3 regions of the Streptomyces sp. NPDC005281 genome follow, and region 1 is predicted to be linked to each of the others. Evidence: riboswitches for the same ligand, from Rfam matches in the RefSeq annotation. Region 1 holds a riboswitch; each other region holds the start of a gene.

Region 1 (7,278 bases):
TGCCCGCAGGGGCACGGGGACCCGCCGGGCCGTACGACGATGTGGCCGATCTCCCCGGCGAAGCCGTGCGCGCCCTCCTCGACGGAGCCGTCGATGCCGATGGCGCCCGCTATGCCGGTGCCCAGCGGGACGAAGAGGAAGCGGTCCGCTCCCTGTCCGGCGCCGATCCGGCCCTCGGCGAGCCCGCCGGTGCGCACGTCGTGCCCGAGCGCGACGGGTATGCCGCCGAGCCGCTCGCCGAGCAGCGCGCGCAGCGGTACGTCGCGCCAGCCGAGGTTGGCGGCGTAGACCGCGATGCCGCCCCGGGCGTCGACGATGCCGGGGACGGCGACGCCGGCGGCCACGGCGCTCTCGCCGAAGCGCTCCTCGCCGTAGGCGCGCAGTTCGGCGGCGAAGGCGAGGATGTCCTCGACGACGGCGTCGGGCCCGCGCTCACGGCCGGTCGCCCGGCGGGCCTGGTGCAGCAGCGCGAGGTGCCCGGGAGCCTGCGGCCCCGGCGCGCCGGGGCGGTCGGGGGAGGGCTCGTTGTCCACCCCGACGAGGGCGGCCTTCATCCCGGTGCCGCCCACATCGAGGGCGATGACGTGTCTCACGGGGGACAGTGTCGCCTTTACCCCTTGAAAGGTCTAGTCCACTCGCTGGATAGGGGGCCTTGTGTCCGCCTTGTATCGCATTCCGAGACCGATGCCCCCCGGTGCGGCGGCCCCGGCCCCCGGCCCCGGCGCCTGTCGGTGCCGGGGACTACCGTGCTGTCCATGGAAGAGCTGCCCGCGCGCGAACGGAGCATTCTCGCCCTGGAGCGCCGCGGCTTCCCCGGTCCCGGCGCCAAGGAGCGCGCCATACGCGAACAGCTGGGCCTGGCCCCGGTCCGCTACTACCAGCTGCTCAACGCGCTGCTGAACGACCCGCGCGCCCTCGCGCACGACCCCGTCACGGTGAACAGGCTGCGCCGGGTACGGGAGAGCCGCCGCGACGAACGGTGAAAAGTTCAGCCCCTCCGGCGTTTGAGGAGCGGGGTCCGGGGCGGAGCCCCAGGTACGGGACGGGTAGGGGCGGAGGGGGCGAGAAAGGCCTGCCCCACCCCTACCCGCCCGGGGCGACACGCGGCCGGATCAGTCGAGTTCGGCGACGGGACCGAACCGTGAGACCGGATGGCGATGGAGAGCAGTGGGACCCCCGGCGGGATCGAGGCAATCCGGGTCGCGGGTCCCCGCTTCGGCCACGAGTCGCGGGTGCGCCCGCCCCCGCCCGGATAGGGTCACCCCATGGGCAGCCACCCCGAATCCAAGGACTCCTTGCCGGCCCCGGTGACCCCCGCCGGACGCGACGCTCTGGAGGCGATCCTCACGCGCCCGGCCCGGACGGTCGTCGCACTCGATTTCGACGGAACCCTCGCCCCCATCGTCCCCGACCCCGACCGGGCCCGCGCGCACCCCGACGCGGTCCCCGTCCTGGCCGTGCTCGCCCCCAAGGTCGCCTCCGTCGCCGTGGTCACCGGCCGCCCGGCCGGAGTGGCCGTGCGCCACGGCGGCTTCGCGGGCGTCGCCGGTCTTGAGCACTTGGTCGTCCTAGGCCACTACGGCGCAGAGCGCTGGGACGCGGTGAGCGGCACGGTCACCGCCCCCGCTCCGCACCCCGGGGTGGCCTCCGTCCGCGCCGAACTGCCCGGGTTCCTCGACGGGATCGGGGCCTGGCAGGGCACCTGGATCGAGGAGAAGGGCCGCGCGGTCGCCGTGCACACGCGGCGCGCCGGCGACCCCCAGGCCGCGTTCGAGGCGCTGCGGGAGCCGCTCGGCGAACTCGCCGCCAGGCACGGTCTGATCGTCGAGCCGGGCCGCATGGTCCTTGAGCTGCGCCCGCCGGGCATGGACAAGGGCGTCGCCCTCATGGAGTACGTACGGGAGATCGGCGCCGAGGCCGTCCTGTACGCGGGCGACGACCTGGGCGACCTGCCCGCCTTCGCCGCCGTCGACAAGCTCCGCTCCGAGGGGATCCCCGGGCTCCTGGTGTGCAGCGGCAGCTCCGAGGTCGCCGAACTCGCCGAACGCGCCGACCTGGTGGTCGACGGGCCGGCCGGGGTCGTCCGCCTCCTTGCCGCTCTCGCGGCCGCCCTCGGCTGACCCGGTCGCCTGTCGCCCCGGGCGGGCCGGGGCGGGGGGCAGGCCTTTTTCGCCCCCTCCGCCCCTACCCGTCCCGTACCCGGGGCTCCGCCCCGGACCCCGCTCCTCAAACGCCGGAGGGGCTGATTTCAGGCTGGGATCTCGCTCAGCCCTCCAGCTCGTGCAGCTGGTCCAGGAACCACTGGGCGGGCGGCAGCGCGGTGGCCGCGGCGGCCAGCCGCTTGGTGCGCTCCGCCCGTTCGCCGGGCTGCATGCCGAGCGCCTCGTGCAGCGCCCGCGCCGTACCGGTGATGTCGTACGGGTTCACCGTGATCGCGTCCTCGCCCAGTTCCTCGTAGGCCCCGGCCTCCCGCGACAGGACCAGCACGCAGCCCTCGTCGGAGACGACCGGGACCTCCTTGGCGACGAGGTTCATGCCGTCCCTGATGGGGTTGACGAGGGCGACGTCGGCCAGCCGGTACGCGGCGAGCGAGCGCGCGAAGTCGTCCTTCACATGCAGCACCACCGGGGTCCAGCCGGGCGTTCCGTAACCGGAGTTGATCTCGTCGGCGAGCCGCTGCACCTCGGCCGTGTAGTCCCGGTAGACCGCGAGGTCCTGCCGCGACGGATAGGCGAAGGCCACATGGACGACCCGCTCGCGCCACTCGGGGTGGTCGTCGAGCAGCTGCCGGTACGCCAGCAGCCCCCGCACGATGTTCTTGGACAGCTCGGTCCGGTCGACGCGCACGATCGCCTTGCGGTCCGCGCCGATCTCCTCGCGCAGCGCGGCCATCCGTTCCTCGACGTCCGCCCGGTGCGAGCGTTCGCGCAGGAACTCGGCGTCCGCGCCGAGGCCGTGCACCCCGATGAGGGTCTCCCGCAGGGGCGCCCCTGCGCCGTCCAGGTGCACGACCGCCCGGGGCGCCCCCGATGACCAGGACCCGGTACGGCGCCCGGGGGCGGCCGTCTCCGCGCAGCGCAGGAACGCCGTGGCCCACCGCCAGGTCAGGAAGGCCACCCGGTCGGCGCCGAGCATGCCCGCCATCAGCTCCGCGCTGATGTCGTCGGGGAGCATCCGGAAGTAGTCCTCGGGTGCCCACGGGGTGTGGGAGAAGTGGCCGATGCGCAGGTCGGGGCGCAGTTCGCGGAGCATCCCGGGCACCAGGCACAGGTGGTAGTCCTGGACCAGCACCGCCGCGCCCTCGGCAGCCTCCTCGGCCAGCGCCTCGGCGAAGGCGCGGTTGTAGGTCCGGTACGACTCCCACCGGCTCCGGAACTCCGCGTCGAAGACCGGCTCCAGCGGGGTCTGGTAGAGCATGTGGTGGACGAACCACAGCACGGAGTTGGCGATGCCGTTGTAGGCGTCGGCGTGCACCTCGCCGTCGATGGCGAGCATGCGAACGCCGTCCTCGCCGACTCCGCGCCTGACGGCCTCGCGGTCGCCGTCGCCGAGAGCGGAGCACACCCAGAGGGCGCCCGCTTCCGGCCCGATCGCCGAGAGTCCCGAGACGAGTCCGCCGCCGCCGCGCCTGGCGTGCAGCGAGTCGTCCTCTCGTACCTCGTACGTGACCGGGCCGCGGTTGGACGCGACCAGAATCCGGTGGGCACCATGCGTTGAAGCCATGCCTCGAAACCTAGCCCCGTGTCGAAACGCTCAAACGCGCCCTTCGGCCGTATGCGATCGCGGCCGTCCGGGCCGGTCTAGGCGGCCTTGCGCCGCTGGTACTCGGAGATTTCGGTCATCGGCGGCCTTTCCTCGGTGTCCACGGAGTACGTGCGCGGCCGGAAACCGTCCCGGCCGCGCTCGAACTGGGTGAGGGAGGGCCGGATCAGGTGGCCGCGGGCCAGCCGGAGCTGGGCGGTGCGGTAGATCGCCGCGGCCATCCGGCCCAGCGCTTGTCCGTCCTGGTGGCGGTGCTTGCGCACCCCGACGTCGACCTGGGCGAGGGCGTCGAGACCCACCAGGTGCAGGGAGTCGACGAGCATGCCGAGTTCCACGCCGTAGCCGACGGGGAAGGGGAGCTGTTCGAGCAGGGAGCGGCGGGCCGCGTACTCGCCGCCGAGCGGCTGGACGAAGCCCGCGAGCTGGGGCCAGTGCATGTTCAGCAGGGGGCGGGCCATCAGCTCGGTGACCCGGCCGCCCTGCCCGCCGGTGCCGGCCAGCGGGCGGTCGTACATCGCCTTGACCAGGTCCACGCCGGGATCGGTGAGCAGCGGGCCCACGATGCCGGAGACGAAGTCGGACGAGAACTCCTTGAGGTCCGCGTCGATGAAACAGACGATGTCCCCGCTCGTCACGAGCAGCGACCGCCACAGCACCTCGCCCTTGCCGGGCACGGCCGGAATCCGCGGCAGGATGTCGTCGCGGTGCACGACCCGCGCGCCCGCGGCGGCGGCGACCGCGGAGGTGCGGTCCGTGGAGCCCGAGTCGACGACGACGATCTCGTCGACGAGCGGCACCTGCTGCATCAGGTCGTGGCGGATGATCGCGACGATCTCGCCGACCGTCTCCTCCTCGTTGAGCGCGGGCAGCACGACACTCACCGTCGACCCGCTGACGCGTTTGGCCGCCATGAGCCTGTGCAGCGGTCGGTCGGTCACGGACCAGGAGCGTGTGCTCAGCCAGCTTTCGACTTCTCTCAGCACCGTCTGCGGCTCCTCACTGTCTGATCACACGCTCTCATCGGCGTGCCCGCTGCGGCCAGCGGCAGATCGATCGGCTCGTCTCGCGGTTCGGACGACTATCTCAACTGTCCTGGCCTTCGGTTACAGTCTTGAACAACGCGCATGACCATCGCATGTCCTGGATCATGGGCGTGTATCGCGTTCAACAGTTCAACAATCAAATACCGCTCATCCAGAGGGGCAGAGGGATACGGCCCGATGAAGCCCCGGCAACCCTCCAGCCGGTCTCGTACCGATCGATGTCGATCGCGTCGCGAGGCTCCCGGCTCGGGAAGGTGCCAAATCCGTCTCACGGCGAAGTGCGCTGTGAGGAAGATGAGGAGAAAGGGCCTCGCCTCCATGGCTGCGCAGACAGTTGCAAGCACCACGAACTCCGCCGAAACGGTCGATCTCGGCCCGGCCGCGGCGCTTTCCTGCCGCGAGTGCGGACACCGCGTCCCGCTCGGCCCGGTCTTCGCCTGCGAGGAGTGTTTCGGCCCGCTGGAGATCGCCTACGACTTCTCGGCCTACGACACCGAAGAGCTCCGCAAGCAGATCGAAGCGGGACCCGCGAACATCTGGCGCTACGCGCCGCTCCTGCCCGTCCCCGCGGACGTGGCGGACAAGCCGAACATCAACCCGGGCTGGACCAAGCTCGTCCAGGCCGACAACCTGGCCCGTGAGCTCGGGGTCGACGCCGGAAAGCTGTTCGTCAAGGACGACTCCGGCAACCCGACGCACTCCTTCAAGGACCGCGTCGTCGCCCAGGCCATCGAGGCCGCCCGCGCCTTCGGCTTCACCACCCTCTCCTGCTCCTCCACCGGCAACCTCGCCGGAGCCGTCGGCGCCGCTGCGGCCCGCGCCGGCTTCCGTTCCTGCGTGTTCATCCCGCACGACCTGGAGCAGGGCAAGGTCGTCATGGCCGCGGTCTACGGCGGCGAACTCGTCGGCATCGAGGGCAACTACGACGACGTGAACCGTTTCTGCTCCGAGCTGATCGGCGACCCGGCCGGCGAGGGCTGGGGATTCGTCAACGTCAACCTGCGGCCCTACTACGCCGAGGGTTCCAAGACCCTGGCGTACGAGATCTGCGAGCAGCTCGGCTGGAAGCTCCCCGACCAGCTGGTCGTGCCGATCGCCTCCGGCTCCCAGCTCACGAAGATCGACAAGGGCCTCCAGGAGCTGATCAAGCTCGGACTCGTCGAGGACAGGCCGTACAAGATCTTCGGCGCCCAGGCCGAGGGCTGCTCCCCGGTCTCCGTCGCCTACAAGGCGGGCCACGACGTCGTACGGCCGCAGAAGCCGGACACCATCGCCAAGTCGCTCGCCATCGGCAACCCGGCGGACGGGCCGTACGTGCTGGACATCGCGCGCCGCACCGGAGGCGCGGTGGAGGACGTGAACGACGAGCAGATCGTCGACGCGATCAAGCTGCTCGCGCGCACCGAGGGCATCTTCGCGGAGACCGCCGGCGGGGTGACCGTCGGCGTCACCCGCAAGCTGATCGAGAACGGTCTCCTGGACCCGGCCCTCACCACGGTCGTTCTGAACACCGGCGACGGCCTCAAGACCCTGGACGCGGTGGCCTCCGACACCGGGCTGACCGCGACCATCCGCCCGAACCTCGACTCCTTCCGAGAGGCTGGCCTCGCATCATGAGCGTCAACGTCCGCATCCCCACCATCCTGCGCACCTACACCGGTGGCGCCGCCGAGGTGACGGCCGAGGGCGCGACCCTCGCCGAGGTCATCGGCGACCTGGAGAAGAACCACACGGGCATCGCCGCGCGCGTTCTGGACGACCAGGGCAAGCTGCGCCGCTTCGTGAACGTGTACGTCAACGACGACGACGTGCGCTTCGAGCAGGGTCTGGAGACGGCGACCCCGGACGGTGTGGGCGTCTCGATCATTCCGGCCGTCGCCGGAGGCTGATCGTTACCCTCGGTAATGCCGAACACATTGCGTTCACATAATTGCCCCCTCCGTAAGACAAGCGGAGGGGGCAATTCTGTAGGGTTGAACGCGCTAGAGTTGGGGAAGCCACTCCGCTTTTGATGTTGGTTTCATGCCGGGCGCATATGAGTGAGCATTCGCCGGCCGACAAGAAGTAGCCAAAGTAGCTCGCCTTTTTGGGCACTTTATGGCATTTATGGGGCCCGACTTGCCCCGGATTCTTGCATGTCCTCCGCATATCATTGATCAGCCATGCCCAGAATTCTCGTCCGATTGACCTGTTGCAGAGGGCAGTTGGACAGATACATTCAGCCGCGGTCGACGCGTTCCGGCGCACACCCCCAACCAATGGGGGGTGAGGTCTGACCCGGATCCGCGAAGTGTGGATCTGTGCAAGGGCCAGTAATAGGGGAGTTAGGCATGGCTCAGGGCACCGTCAAGTGGTTCAACGCGGAGAAGGGGTACGGCTTCATCGCGGTCGACGGTGGTGCGGACGTCTTCGTGCACTACAGCGCGATTCAGATGGACGGCTACCGCACCCTTGAAGAGGGTCAGCGAGTGGA
Region 2 (7,278 bases), on a different contig from region 1:
CAGACCGGCGAGGAAGCAGCGCTTGCGTCCGTAGCGGTCCGTCAGTTTCCCGCCGGGGATCATCAGCGCGGCCATCACCAGCAGAAAGATCGTGATCGCGACCTGCACGCCCTGAACGGTGGTGTCGAGATCGTTGCTGATGTCGTTGATCATCACGTTCATGTTGGAGCCGGCGAAACTACAGATGAACTGGGCCAGGGCGAGCGGGGCGAGGACTCGTCGCTGCGCCGCCGACGGCCGTTTCGCGGGGCCGGTTTCAGCCATCGTCGTTCCTTCTGGCCGCCGGACGTGTGATGCGGGAGTCGGCCTCCCACGCTCATAGCGTGCGCTGAACACCGTGGGACCGCACGTGGGCGGGGGCGGACCGGGTGGACCCTCGCGGCAGGTGTTCCGGGCCGAACGGGCGGGCGTCGATCCCGGCGATGGGACAGAGTCACGCCATGGACGGCTGTGGATGACGTGGTCGATCGAGGGCGCCGGGTGCGCGCCGGCCAGAACGTCGCCGACGCGGAGGCGGCCTGCCGCGCTCTGGCCGGCCGGCTCCGCCCGGCGGTGGAGGCGGACTGGGGACAGACAACCGGGACAGGCCACCGGGGTGGACCGGGGCGGACCGGGGCAGACAACCGGGGCCGGCCACCTGAGCCGGTGGCCGGGGCCGGTCCCGCGCACGACGTCCGCGCGAGGGCCCGCCCACCTGCCCGGCGGCCTCCCCGGCCGGCCGCCTCCCCAGTTCCGAGGGGAGGGTCAGGCGTCCGACGCCGCATCGCTCCCGTGCCGAAAGGCGGGGTGATCGCCGAGACGGCGTACGTAGTCCAGGAGCCGGGGTTGCGAGCGGAGGACCTCCGGCCCGCCAAGACCGGTGAGGGCCACCCACACGTCGACGTCCGCCGCCGTGAGGGAGTCGCCCAGGACGTAGGGCCGCGCGCTGAGTCGGCAGTCGAGCAGGTCCAGGGCCGCCGCGAGTTCCGAGGGCCGGGCCGACGGGACGACATCGCGGTCCAGCAGATCGCGGAGGGCTTCGATGTCGGCGGTGAGGGACGAAGGCCAGAGCGTGGACGGGCATGTCGTGGTGTGGCCGGAGAGCAGCCCGGCGAGATCGCGGAGGATGTCGGGCGTGTGGTTGCTGACGATGCGTCCGCTCCAGCGGTCGCACAGCGCGGGCGCCGTGAGCGGCCCGTCGAAGTGATGCTCGGTGGCCTCGTAGGCGCGGCGCAGCGACGCGAATGCGTCGGGGGTGCGGGCGGGGTCCGTCAGGAGGGTGGTGGCGACCGAGTCCTTCAGGCCGAGCAGTCCGAGAGTGATGGCGATCCGCAGCGAGTGCGGACAACTCCGTGACAGGTAGAGCTCGTAGCGGTGCGGAGCGGGGTAGAAGCCGCCGGCCAGGCCCACACCGATGCGGCTGTCGACGCGGTGGGGGAGCGCGGACGGGGTCGCCGCCGGCTTGAGCCGAAGGGCCGAGGGGAACGAGATCTGTTCACAGGGGCGCGAGCTGGCAGTGGTGGAATTGCGCGAAGCTGTCTCGGGCATGACTCTCCCTGGAGGAAGACGGAAGCCACCGCCGCCTTGTGGGCACCGACGGCCGGATGCGGATTGACTGCGCTTGTCGCGCCGGTCCGGATCCAGGGACTGTCGTTCGGATCAGGTCGGCCTGACGCAGGGCGCCCCCTCGGCCGGGCCGAGCGGGGTGTGGTGCGTGCGGCCGCGGGGCGGGGGACGTCGGCGACCTACGACACACCGTCGCTGGGGTCCTCCGCGCTCGAAGAGCCTCGGGGAGTGCGGGTCACACCCGCGCCGCGCGACATGATCCGAACGACAGGCCCTGGCGGACCGGTCGCGAATCAGTAGGCGCTGGAGACACGCAACAGATCGATGTGCAGGCGCCTCGTCAAGCCGTTCCTTGGCATTCCCACCGGTCCCGACTCCGGGGCTCGCGAGAAGCGAGACCGCGCTTGCCCCGCCGCACCGGCGGGACCCGGTCGTCACCCGGGGCACCCCGTCGCGGCGGAAGGGTTGCCTGTCAGCGGGCCGGGGCCGATGACCACTGGAGCGGGGCGGACCCGCACCGTGGGCGCTGACAATCGTGACCGTCCATGTCAGTCTCGGTGCGCTCTGTCGCGCCGTCAAGAAGGCCGGTAGCGCGGTCTCACTTGGTGGTCACGCGCATTGACATTCTTTTCCGGGCAGCCCTAACGTGCGGCCCACAAGGGATGCCTTCGGGCCGGAGAGAAATGGTGACGGCGATGCGCACAGCTGACGGGACGGCCGCATGGCGGCGCCTCGGCCGCGATGTGCTCTGCGCCGACCGCTCCGTGGACCTGCTGCGCGTCAACAGCGCCCTGTGTACGGGTACGTGTCACCCCATCAGTCAGGGCTGACGGTTCCTCCGAGTCCCTGACGACCACCGCTGTCGCGGTGCGTCCGTTCCCTGTCCAGCACCCGTTTCGCGTGTAACCGCGCACCGCCTCGTACCGAGCCGTCTCCGTTCGGCACGGCGCTGCCGCTCGCGTGCTTCCGGGCTGTCCGAATCCGCTGGAGCTCCCCATGAGCCAACCTCCCGGCAGCGCTGTGTCCTTCGGATCAGCGCCCCCAGCCGAGGCCATCCCCCGTACCGACTTCCCCGCCGCGTCCGAACCCCTGTCGGCCCAGCGGGTTCTTCCGCTCCGGCGTCCCGGCCGCTGGATCGTCACGGCCGTCGTGCTCGTCCTGGTCGCACAGGTCACCCACGGCCTGGTGACCAACCCCTTCTACCAGTGGGACCGCTTCGCCTACTGGTTCTTTCGCCCGGTCATTCTCGATGGCCTGCTCATCACCCTCGAAGTCGCCTTCTACAGCGCGGTGCTCGGCCTGCTGGGCGGTGTCCTGCTGGCTCTGGCCAGGCTCTCCCCGAGCCCGGTGCTCCGCGCGGTGAGCTGGGTCTACACCTGGCTGTTCCGGTCGGTGCCGCTGATCGTGGTGCTGCTGTTCCTCTACAACTTCAGCGCGCTGTACCGGACGCTGAGCGTGGGCGTTCCCTTCGGGCCGGCCTTCTTCACCTTCGACGAGTCCCATCTGGCCACCGACATGGCCGTCGCCGTCGTAGGGCTGAGCCTGAACGAAGCGGCCTACGCCTCCGAAGTGGTACGCGGCGGAATTCTCTCCGTCGACCAGGGGCAGCACGAGGCGGCCGCCGCCCTGGGACTGCCGAAGCGCTACCAGTTCGCGAGGATCGTCTTCCCGCAGGCGCTGCGCTCCATCACCCCCAACTACGTCAACCAGCTGATCGGCCTGATCAAGGGCACCTCGCTGGTCTTCTACGTGTCCCTGCTCGACCTGTTCGGCTCCGTGCAGAGCATGGGCAGCACCTACCCCGGCGACATCGTGCCGCTGCTCCTCGTCGCCACCGCCTGGTACCTGATCCTCACGAGCGTCGTGTCCGTCGTCCAGTTCTACGTCGAGCGGCACTACTCGCGGGGCGCGCTGCGCACGCTGCCGCCGACCCCGTTGCAGAAGGTGCGAGGCGGTCTGCGTGACGTACGGGCGCGGGTCCGCAGGGAGACGGCGATATGAGCGGCGAGACGAAGAGCCCACGGCCCGCGGCCGTGGAGGTGCACGACGTCCACAAGTGGTACGGCACCCAACAGGTCCTGCGGGGTGTGCGGTTGACGGTGCGGCCCGGTGAGGTGACGGTCGTCGTCGGTCCGTCCGGATCCGGCAAGTCCACCCTGCTTCGCGTGATCAACCACCTGGAGAAGCCCGAGTCCGGCCATGTGCGTCTGAACGGCGAGCTCATCGGCGTACGCGGACAGGGCGAGCGCCTGAAGGAGCTGAGCGAGCGGGTCATCCTGGCCCAGCGCAGCCGCATCGGGTTCGTGTTCCAGAACTTCAACCTCTTCCCGCATCTGACCGTGCTGGACAACGTGGCCGCGGCTCCCGTGGCGATCGGCAAGCTCTCCAGGCCCGAGGCCCGGCAGCTGGCGCGCGATCTGCTCGCCCGCGTGGGGCTCTCGGACAAGGCCGGCGCCTATCCACGGCAGTTGTCGGGCGGCCAGCAACAGCGCGTCGCCATCGCCCGCGCCCTCGCTCTGCGGCCCGGAATCATCCTCTTCGACGAGCCGACGTCCGCGCTCGATCCCGAACTGGTCGGTGAAGTCCTCGCCGTCATCAAGGATCTGGCCCACAGCGGCACCACCCTCGTCATCGTCACCCACGAGATCGCCTTCGCCCGCGAGATCGCCGACCGCGTGATCTTCATGGACGAGGGCCGCGTCGTCGAACAGGGCACGCCCGCCGAGGTGTTGGACCACCCGCGACAGGCACGGACCAGGGACTTCCTGAGCAAGGTGCTCTGAGCCCGAGCCCGGGCCGGCCCTCCCGCCCCGAAAACCCGCGGCCCGCCGGGACCGCTCCCCCACATCTCACACCGCACACCCGACAAGGACAGTCATGCGCACCCTCAGCCCGAACAGCAGGACACTCCGCGGCATCGCCGCCACCGCCGCCGTCGCCTCCCTCGCCGCCACTCTCGCCGCGTGCGGGGGAGACAGCGACGCCGCCACTCGGACGCAGGCCGACGCGGCCGGAACCGTGACCGTGGGCGCGCTCTCCAACGGGGCCGCCAAGGAGGCCACGCTGAAGTTGTCCGAGGTGAAGTCGATCAGTGCCGAGCTGCCCAAGTCCGTCGCAGCGAAAGGCACGTTGGTGGTGGGCATCGGCGCACTGCCCGCCGGATCACCGCCGTTGAACTTCGTCGGACAGGACCAGAAGACGCTCACCGGCAGCGAACCCGACCTCGGCAAACTGGTCGCAGCGGTCCTCGGGCTGAAGCCGGTGGTGAAGAACTCGACCTGGGAGAACCTGTTCGTCGGTGTGGACAGCGGCAAGGTCGACGTCGCCTTCTCCAACGTCACCGACACCGAGGAGCGCAAGAGAAAGTACGAGTTCGCCTCGTACCGGAAGGACAACCTCGCCTTCGAGGTTCTGAAGAAGAGCACATGGAACTTCGACGGCGACTACCGGAACCTGGCGGGCAGGACCGTCGCGGTGGGCGCCGGCACCAACCAGGAGAAGATCCTCCTGGAGTGGAAGGGGAAGCTGGCCAAGGAGGGCAAGAAGCTCACCGTCAAGTACTACCAGGACAACAACGCCACGGCCCTGGCACTGAACAGCGGGAAGATCGACGCCTCCTTCGGCCCGAACCCCGCCGTCGCGTACCACGTCACCCAGAACGCCAAGTCGCCCAACCCAACGCGCAACGCGGGTCAGTTCTCCGGCGCGGGCACGACGATCCAGGGGCTGATCGCGGCCACCGCGAAGAAGGGCAGCGGGCTCGCGAAGCCGGTCGCCGATGCCATCAACTACCTGATCAAGAACGGCCAGTACGCCAAATGGCTGGCCGCCTGGAACCTCTCGAACGAGGCGGTGGAGACCTCCCAGGTCAACCCGCCCGGCCTCCCGCTCGACAACTCCTGAACCATCGCCGTCTCGGGGACTCCGTCGCGCGGCGGCGGAGTCCCGGGGCGGCGGAGTTCCGCGGCGCGTCCGGCGCCGGACCTCCTCGTACGGCCGATCAGGAAGGCACCTCCCGTGTCCTCGTCACCCTCTTCCCTGCACCTCGCCGTCGCGTTGGACGGCGCGGGCTGGCATCCGGCCGCCTGGCGCGAGCCCGTGGCCCGCCCCCGCGACCTGCTGACCGCCGCCTACTGGACCGGCCTGGTCACCGAGGCCGAGCGCGGTCTGCTCGATTTCGTGACCATCGAGGACGGGCTCGGCCTCCAGTCCTCCTCGCCGACCGGACCCGACGAGCGCACCGACCAGGTCCGCGGCCGTCTCGACGCCGTGCTCATCGCGTCGCGGATCGCGCCGCTGACGCGCCACATCGGCGTGGTGCCGACCGTCGTGGCCACCCACACCGAGCCGTTCCACATATCCAAGGCGATCGCCACCCTCGACTATGTGAGTTCCGGCCGCGCGGGACTGCGTGTGCAGATCAGCGCGCGCCAGAACGAGGCCGCGCACTTCGGGCGGCGCACGTTCCCGCCGTTCCGCTTCGAGGACTACGAGACACCCGCCGTGCAGAAGTTGGTGACCGACGTCTTCGACGAGGCCGCCGACTATGTCGAGGTCGTGCGCAGGCTCTGGGACAGCTGGGAGGACGACGCGGAGATCCGCGACGTCACCACGGGCCGCTTCATCGACCGCGACAAGCTGCACTACATCGACTTCGAGGGCAGGGACTTCCGCGTCAAGGGTCCCTCGATCACGCCCCGGCCGCCGCAGGGCCAGCCGATCGTCAGCGCCCTGGCCCATGCCACCGTCCCGTACCGGCTGGTGGCCCGCGCCGCCGACGTCGGCTATGTCACCCCGCACGACGCCGGCCAGGCCCGTGCCATCGTCCGGGAGATCCGCGCCGAGCAGACCGCGGCCGGCCGGGCAGGGGAGACCGTGCACGTCTTCGGCGACCTCGTGGTCTTCCTGGACGACGACGCCGGGGCCGCCGAGGCCCGCCGCGAGCGACTGGACGCCCTCGCGGGGCGGCCGTACAGCAGCGACGCCCGGATCTTCGCCGGAACACCCGCCCAACTCGCCGACCTGCTCCAGGAACTGAGCGAGGCGGGGCTGTCGGGTTTCCGGCTGCGACCCGCCGTCGTCGGGCACGACCTCCCCGCGATCACCCGGGCTCTGGTACCCGAACTCCAGCGCCGGGACGTGTTCCGGCGTGCCTACGAGGCCGACACCCTGCGCGGGCTGCTCGGCCTGTCCCGCCCCGCGAACCGCTACGCCACGACCGCCTGAGCCGGAAGGAACCCGACCATGAGCAAGCCGCTCAAGCAGATCCACCTCGCGGCGCACTTCCCCGGCGTCAACAACACCACCGTATGGAGCGACCCCGACGCGGGCAGCCACATCGAGTTCAGCTCCTTCGCGCATTTCGCCCGGACCGCCGAGCGCGCCAGGTTCGACTTCCTGTTCCTCGCCGAAGGCCTGCGCCTGCGTGAACAGGGCGGCCGCATCTACGACTTGGACGTCGTGGGGCGCCCCGACACCTTCACCGTCCTCAGCGCGCTCGCCGCCGTCACCGAACACCTCGGCCTGACCGGCACCATCAACTCCACCTTCAACGAGCCCTACGAGGTGGCCCGCCAGTTCGCGAGCCTCGACCATCTCTCCGGGGGCCGCGCCGCCTGGAACGTCGTCACCTCCTGGGACGCCTTCACCGGCGAGAACTTCAGGCGTGGCGGCTTCCTGGCGCAGGACGAGCGCTATTCCCGGGCCAAGGAGTTCCTGAGCACGGCGACCGAA
Region 3 (7,278 bases), on a different contig from region 1:
AAGAACAAGCAGGACATCATCGCGTACCTCGACGCGGTCAACGGTGACGAAACCGTGAGCCAGGGCGGACTCGAGCTGGGCGGCCTCGGGCCGGTCAGCGAAGGCCTGTTCGGCTGGGTCTTCGGTCTCGGAACCCTGGTCGCCGTCGCCGTCTGGGTCGCCGCTCGGACCGCAAAGGCCAAGAAGTCATGAGTAGCCAAGACATTCCAGAAGAGAACGTGCCCGCTGAGCGGGCCTCCGACGACCACGCCGGTCACGGTCACGGTCCGGTAGCCGTCGCGGACGAGCAGAACCCGTTCGCGGACCCGGGGCTGCCGCCCCACGAGCACCGCATCCAGGACATCGACGAGCAGGCCGCCAAGCGGTCCGAGCGTCTGGTCGCCATGCTGTTCGTGCTGTCGATGGTTGCCACCGTCGGCTTCATCGCCTCGTACGTGGCGATCCCGAACGACAAGTCGATCTTCGTGTTCCCGCTCGGGCACATCGGCGCGCTGAACTTCGCGCTGGGCATGTGTCTCGGTGTGGCGCTGTTCTCGATCGGCGCGGGCGCGGTCCACTGGGCCCGCACCCTGATGTCCGACGTCGAGATCGCCGACGAGCGTCACCCGATCGAGGCCGCGCCCGACGTCAAGGCGAAGGTCCTGGCCGACTTCCGGGACGGCGCCAAGGAGTCCGCGCTCGGCCGCCGCAAGCTGATCCGCAACACGATGTTCGGCGCGCTGGCCCTGTTCCCGCTCTCCGGCGTCGTGCTGCTGCGCGACCTCGGCCCGCTGCCCGGCACGAAGCTGCGCCACACGCTGTGGTCCAAGGGCAAGCTCCTCGTCAACATGAACACGAACGAGCCGCTGCGTCCCTCGGACGTGGCCGTCGGCTCGCTCACCTTCGCCAAGCCCGAGGGCCTGGAGCAGGACGACGAGGACTTCCAGAAGGAGATCGCCAAGTCGGCCCTGATGATCATCCGGCTCCAGCCGGACGACATCAAGGACAAGCAGGAACTCGAGTGGTCCTACCAGGGCATCGTGGCGTACTCGAAGATCTGCACCCACGTCGGCTGCCCGATCTCCCTGTACGAGCAGCAGACGCACCACGCGCTGTGCCCGTGCCACCAGTCCACCTTCGACCTCTCCGACGGCGCCCGGGTGATCTTCGGCCCGGCCGGTCACGCCCTGCCGCAGCTGCGCATCGGCGTGAACGCTGAGGGTTACCTCGAAGCGCTCAGCGACTTCGAAGAGCCCGTCGGTCCTGCATTCTGGGAGCGCGGATGAGCACTACCACCACCTCCGACTCGCGCCCCTCGCGCGAGAAGGCGCCCGCCGGTGAGCGGGTCGCAGACTGGGCCGACGGCCGTCTGGGGATCTACTCCCTGGCCAAGTCCAACATGCGCAAGATCTTCCCCGACCACTGGTCGTTCATGCTGGGTGAGATCTGCCTCTACAGCTTCATCATCATCATCCTCACGGGTGTGTACCTGACGTTGTTCTTCCACCCGTCGATGAACGAGGTGCAGTACAACGGCAGTTACGTCCCCCTGCAGGGACAGCTGATGTCCGAGGCGTTCAACTCGACCATGCACATCTCCTTCGATGTGCGCGGTGGCCTGCTGATCCGGCAGATCCACCACTGGGCCGCGCTGGTCTTCCTCGCCGGCATGTTCGTGCACATGATGCGCGTGTTCTTCACGGGTGCGTTCCGCAAGCCCCGTGAGATCAACTGGGTCTTCGGATTCCTGCTGTTCGTCCTCGGCATGTTCACCGGCTTCACCGGTTACTCGCTCCCGGACGACCTGCTCTCCGGCACCGGCGTCCGCTTCATGGAGGGCGCGGTCCTGTCCGTGCCGATCGTGGGCACGTACCTGTCGTTCTTCCTGTTCGGCGGCGAGTTCCCGGGCGGCGACTTCGTGGCCCGCTTCTACTCGGTGCACGTGCTGCTGCTGCCGGGCATCATGCTCGGCCTGGTCGTCGGCCACCTGATCCTGGTCTTCTACCACAAGCACACGCAGTTCGCGGGTCCCGGCAAGACGAACAACAACGTCGTCGGCATGCCGCTGCTGCCGGTCTACATGGCCAAGGCCGGAGGCTTCTTCTTCCTGGTCTTCGGTGTCATCGCGGCCATCGCGGCGATCGCCTCGATCAACCCGATCTGGTCGATGGGTCCGTATCGTCCGGACATGGTGTCCACGGGCGCCCAGCCCGACTGGTACATGGGCTTCTCCGAAGGCCTGATCCGTGTCATGCCGGGCTGGGAGATCAACCTCTGGGGTCACACGCTCGTCCTGGGCGTGTTCATCCCGCTGGTGATCTTCCCGCTGGTCCTGGTCGCGATCGCGGTCTACCCGTTCATCGAGTCCTGGGTCACCGGCGACAAGCGCGAGCACCACATCCTGGACCGCCCGCGCAACGTCCCGACCCGGACCGCGTTCGGTGCCGCCTGGATCAGCTGGTACTTCGTCCTGCTCGTCGGCGGCGGCAACGACATCTGGGCCACGCACTTCCACCTGGCGATCAACTCGATCACCTGGTTCGTGCGGATCGCCTTCTTCGTCGTGCCGGTGCTCACCTTCATCGCCACCAAGCGGATCTGCCTCGGCCTCCAGCGCCGGGACCGGGACAAGGTGCTGCACGGCCGCGAGTCGGGCATCATCAAGCGCCTGCCGCACGGTGAGTTCATCGAGGTGCACGAGCCGCTCAGCCAGGACGCGCTGCACACGCTCACCGCGCACGAGCAGTACAAGCCGGCCGAGATCGGCCCGACGGTCGACGAGAACGGTGTCGAGCGCAAGGTCTCGGGCGCGCAGAAGCTGCGCGCCAAGATGAGCGAGGGCTTCTACGGGGAGGAAGGCCAGATCCCCAAGCCCACCGTCGAGGAGTACAAGGAGATCGCGAGCGGCCACGGCCACCACTGATCCCCGGCAGTCCGCCACGGCAGGAGCCCCGTCCATGCACTGGACGGGGCTCTTCGCCGTCTCCGGGCTGGATAGGGTGGACTCACCCGGTGGTGCGGGGCGATCCACCCCGCGTCACCCGCGACCGCGTCACCCACGACCGGGTCACCCGCGACCGTGTGACCTACGAACCCAGGAGCGACCATGAGCGCTGTGAACCCCGCTGGAGGCGACACCGCGGCGGGCCGTTCCTGGCCCGCCGTACTGAACGGACTGCTCGAAGGCCGCGACCAGAGCGCGGACGACACGGCCTGGGCGATGGACCGCATCATGCGCGGCGAGGCGACCGACGCGCAGATCGCCGGGTTCGTGGTCGCCCTGCGGGCCAAGGGCGAGACCGTCCAGGAGATCGCCGGACTCGTCCGGGCGATGTACGAGCACGCCAATGTGATCGAAGTGCCCGGGCACACCGTCGACATCGTCGGAACGGGCGGCGACGGCGCGAAGACCGTCAACATCTCCACGATGTCCTCCATCGTGGTGGCCGGCACCGGCGCCAAGGTCGTCAAGCACGGCAACCGGGCGGCGTCCTCCGCGTCCGGGGCGTCGGACGTCCTGGAGAAGCTCGGCGTCAATCTCCAACTGCCGGTGAGCCGGGTCGCCGCGGTGGCCGAGGAGGCCGGGATCACCTTCTGCTTCGCGGTCAAGTTCCACCCGGCGCTGCGTCATGTGGCGGCGGCCCGCGGCCAGTTGGGCATCCGGACCACCTTCAACGTGCTCGGACCGCTGACCAACCCGGCGCGGGTGAAGGCCCAGGCGGTCGGCGTCGCCGATGCCCGGATGGCGCCGATCGTGGCGGGCGTGTTCGCGGAGCGCGGCAACTCCTCGCTGGTCTTCCGCGGTGACGACGGTCTCGACGAGCTGACCACCACGGCGGGCTCCCACGTCTGGGTGGTCCGCGACGGCGCGGTCACCGAGGAGCGCTTCGACCCGCGCGACGTCGGGCTCGACATCGTCCCCGTGGAGGCCCTGCGCGGCGCCGACGCCTCGTACAACGCGGAGGTCGCCCGGCGGGTGCTGGACGGCGAGACCGGGCCCGTACGGGACGCGGTCCTGCTGAACTCGGCCGCGGCGCTGGTGGCCCTGTCGCCGACCGGCGCGTCGCTCGCCGACCAGCTCCGCGCCGGCATGGAGAAGGCGGCCGAGGCGATCGACTCGGGTGCCGCGAGGCTGACCCTGGACCGCTGGGTGGCGGCCAGCAACGCCTGAACGGGCCACGGGTTCGGGAACCCGCCCCGCTGATCCGCCCCTGACACGGAGCGAGGCGCAGTCCGGATCCTGGACTGCGCCTTGCGCGTGGAAGATCCTCTGGCAAGATGCTGTATCAGGTCATGAGTGACAGCCATCAGGCCCCGGCCGGCTGTCCGGCAACCCTCCGTCCGTGGCGGGGTGCCCCGGGTGAGGACCAGGTCGTAGGCAGCGAGGCCTACGGCAAGCGCGGACCCCTCCCGCCCCCTCGGGCGGACGCAACCAGGGGTCCTGGTCGTACGAGGGAGCCTTCTGTGAGCAAGCGAATGCGATAGGGCGTAGAGCCCCGCCCCCGCACACCCTTTTTCACCCTTTCCCGCGCTGAGCCACGCCTTCGGGCGGCCGGCTCGCGCGGTGATCCCGCCTGCCTCTCACAGGAGCTCGCCATGTCTGTCTCCACCGTTGCCGCCGACCAGTCCCTTTGTGCCCCTCTGGCCGTTCTGGGCCGGGATGTCACCGTCCCGCTCGTCACCGGCGGCGAGGTGACCTACGCGGCTCTCGACTACGCGGCCAGCGCGCCCGCCCTCCAGCGGGTGTGGGACGACGTCGCCGCGTACGCGCCGTACTACGGCAGCGTCCACCGGGGCGCCGGCTACCTCTCGCAGCTCTCCACCGACCTCTTCGAGAACGCCCGCAGGACCGTCGAGGAGTTCCTCGACTGCCGCGCCGGCGACCAGGTCGTCTTCACCCGCTCCACCACCGACTCGCTCAACCTGCTCGCCGCCGCGCTCCCCGCCGACTGCCAGGTCTTCGTCTTCGAGACCGAGCACCACGCCTCGCTGCTGCCCTGGCGCGACGCCCGCGTCACCTACCTGAACGCCCCGCGCACCCCGGGCGAGGCCGTCGACACCCTGGAGCGAGCCCTCGCCGGCCGCGACCCCCACGGACCGGCCCTGGTCTGCGTCACCGGCGCCTCGAACGTCACCGGCGAACTGTGGCCGGTGCGGGAGCTGGCCGCCGCCGCGCACGCGTACGGCGCCCGTATCGTCCTCGACGCCGCGCAGCTCGCCCCGCACCACCCGGTGTCGGTCCAGGACCTCGACGTCGACTGGGTCGCCTTCTCCGGGCACAAGCTGTACGCGCCCTTCGGTTCCGGTGTCCTCGCGGGCCGCTCCGACTGGCTGCGCGAGGCCGACCCGTACCTCGCGGGCGGCGGCGCCAGCCGCAAGGTGACCCGGCGCGCGGACGGCGGCGTGGACGTGGAGTGGCACGACAGCGCCGCCCGGCACGAGGCCGGCTCGCCGAACGTCATCGGCGCCTACTCGATCGCCTCGGCCTGCAAGGCCCTCACCGAGGAGGGCTTCGACAACCTTCTCGCCCGCGAGCAGCGTCTGATCCGCACGGTCCGTGAGGGTCTCGCCGAGGTCCCCGAGGTCCGGGTCCTGTCCCTCTTCGGCGACGACGCCCCGCGGGTCGGCGTCATCTCCTTCGTCGTCGAGGGCTGGAACAGCTCGCACTTCGCGGCGGCGCTCTCCGCCGAGTACGGCATCGGCGTCCGCGACGGCCTCTTCTGCGCCCACCCGCTCGTCCGCACGCTGCTCGGCAGCGCGCCGGAGACCCAGGGGGAGTGCGGAGCCCCCGAGGCTGCCCCCGGCGAGAAGTCCCTCAACGCGATCCGCGTCAGCTTCGGGGCCGGCACCCCCGACGAGCACGTCGAGCGGTTCGTCCGCGCGGTGCGCGAGCTCGTCAGGGACGGCGCGCGCTGGCAGTACCGCACCGAGGGCGGCCGTTGCGTCCCCGCGTTCTGACGCCGAGAACGGTTCCGCCCGGAGGCGGTGCCGCGTCGGTCAGGAGTCGAGACCGATCGCGAACGCCGCCTCCAGGTCGTGCTGGGAGTACGTACGGAACGCCACGTGCGTGTCCGTCGCCTCGACGCCCGGGATCTTGCTGATCTTGCCGGGGATGACGTCCGCGAGATCGTCGTGGGCCTTGACCCGGACCATCGCGATCAGGTCGTAGGTGCCGGTGACGGAGAAGACCTCGCTGACGCTCTCCAGTGACGCGATCGACTCGGCGATCTCGGGGATCCGGTCCACGCTGGTCTTGATGAGGACGATCGCGGTGATCACGGCTGGTTCTCTCCCTAGGGGGCCGCTGCTGGGGATCTCACCCTACTCGCGGTCCACCCGGCCCGGCCGCTCCACCGGGGGCCCCGGCAGCACCCCGCGGAGGGGCACGATCGCCGGGCGGCCGCGGAACCGCGCCCAGGCGTAGGCGAAACCCAGGGAGAAGCCGATCAGGTGGGCCAGGTAGGCGACCCCGGGGCCCGAGGAGCTGCGGCCCGCCGCCAGCCATTGCAGCGTGAACCAGAACGGCAGCACCACCCAGGCCGGGAACCGCAGCGGCAGGAAGAACAGGAACGGGAAGAGACTGGTCACCCGGGCCCTGGGGAACAGGTAGAGGAACGCGCCGAGCACCGCGGAGATCGCCCCGGAGGCCCCGACCAGGGACTGCTGCGAGCTCGCGTTGGCGGCCGCGTAGCCGAGGAGGGCCAGATACCCGCAGCCCAGGTAGAAGAGGGCGAACTCCACGTGCCCCATGCGTTCCTCGGTCATCAGCCCGAAGACGTAGAAGAACAGCATGTTGCCCAGGAGGTGGAGCCAGCTGCCGTGGATGAACAGGGCGGTCGCGGGAGTGAGCGCCTCGCCCGGCGCCCCGCCGAACAGGCCGGCCGGCACCACGCCCCAGCGGCGGAAGTACGCCCGCTGCGCGACCAGCAGCCCGTCCCCGGTGCCGTACGCGGGATCCAGACCCGAGGCGGGACCGATCACGAAGATCAGGCAGCACAGGACGATCAGTCCGTACGTCACCGGCGCCGACCGGCCCCGCAGCGCCCTGCCGACCGTCGCACTCCAATTGCCGATCATGGTCCAGAGCATGACGCAACCGGACCCATGCACACAGACCGCCTCGCCGCCATGGACAGCCGAGCGTCGAGTACCCGCCAGGCCGTAGGGTTACGAGCCAAAGCACCGGGAAATCCGGGGCCGGACGGACACTAGAAGGAATGCGGCTGCCCTATGACGGTTCCCCTGCCCGACGCCAAGACCCGCTGGCGCTGCGCCCTCTGCGGCAACCTCACGCGTTTC

What was found. Region 1 has a riboswitch for S-adenosylmethionine ahead of thrC (threonine synthase). Riboswitches for the same ligand answer to the same signal wherever they lie in the genome.
Region 2: another riboswitch for S-adenosylmethionine. It lies ahead of ABZV42_RS04270 (putative leader peptide); the one in region 1 lies ahead of thrC (threonine synthase).
Region 3: another riboswitch for S-adenosylmethionine. It lies ahead of ABZV42_RS14670 (aminotransferase class V-fold PLP-dependent enzyme); the one in region 1 lies ahead of thrC (threonine synthase).

What each region holds. Positions count from the first base shown of each region.
Region 1 is NZ_JBEXGX010000001.1:458,649-465,926, reverse strand. It holds gene ABZV42_RS01990 (ROK family protein) at 1-593, opposite strand, end outside; gene ABZV42_RS01985 (DUF3263 domain-containing protein) at 756-983, shown strand; gene otsB (trehalose-phosphatase) at 1,266-2,120, shown strand; gene ABZV42_RS01975 (trehalose-6-phosphate synthase) at 2,266-3,723, opposite strand; gene ABZV42_RS01970 (glucosyl-3-phosphoglycerate synthase) at 3,801-4,745, opposite strand; SAM riboswitch class I at 4,950-5,106, shown strand; gene thrC (threonine synthase) at 5,124-6,422, shown strand; gene ABZV42_RS01960 (MoaD/ThiS family protein) at 6,419-6,694, shown strand; gene ABZV42_RS01955 (cold-shock protein) at 7,136-7,278, shown strand, end outside.
Region 2 is NZ_JBEXGX010000002.1:349,598-356,875, reverse strand. It holds gene ABZV42_RS04280 (MFS transporter) at 1-264, opposite strand, end outside; gene ABZV42_RS04275 (cell envelope biogenesis protein OmpA) at 745-1,527, opposite strand; gene ABZV42_RS04270 (putative leader peptide) at 1,839-1,904, opposite strand; SAM riboswitch class IV at 1,941-2,086, opposite strand; gene ABZV42_RS04265 (hypothetical protein) at 2,241-2,375, shown strand; gene ABZV42_RS04260 (amino acid ABC transporter permease) at 2,542-3,546, shown strand; gene ABZV42_RS04255 (amino acid ABC transporter ATP-binding protein) at 3,543-4,328, shown strand; gene ABZV42_RS04250 (ABC transporter substrate-binding protein) at 4,423-5,448, shown strand; gene ABZV42_RS04245 (LLM class flavin-dependent oxidoreductase) at 5,563-6,771, shown strand; gene ABZV42_RS04240 (NtaA/DmoA family FMN-dependent monooxygenase) at 6,790-7,278, shown strand, end outside.
Region 3 is NZ_JBEXGX010000009.1:17,593-24,870, reverse strand. It holds gene ABZV42_RS14690 (c-type cytochrome) at 1-192, shown strand, start outside; gene ABZV42_RS14685 (Rieske 2Fe-2S domain-containing protein) at 189-1,265, shown strand; gene ABZV42_RS14680 (cytochrome bc complex cytochrome b subunit) at 1,262-2,902, shown strand; gene trpD (anthranilate phosphoribosyltransferase) at 3,086-4,150, shown strand; SAM riboswitch class IV at 4,269-4,385, shown strand; gene ABZV42_RS14670 (aminotransferase class V-fold PLP-dependent enzyme) at 4,576-5,937, shown strand; gene ABZV42_RS14665 (Lrp/AsnC ligand binding domain-containing protein) at 5,977-6,258, opposite strand; gene ABZV42_RS14660 (rhomboid family intramembrane serine protease) at 6,301-7,056, opposite strand; gene ABZV42_RS14655 (hypothetical protein) at 7,210-7,278, shown strand, end outside.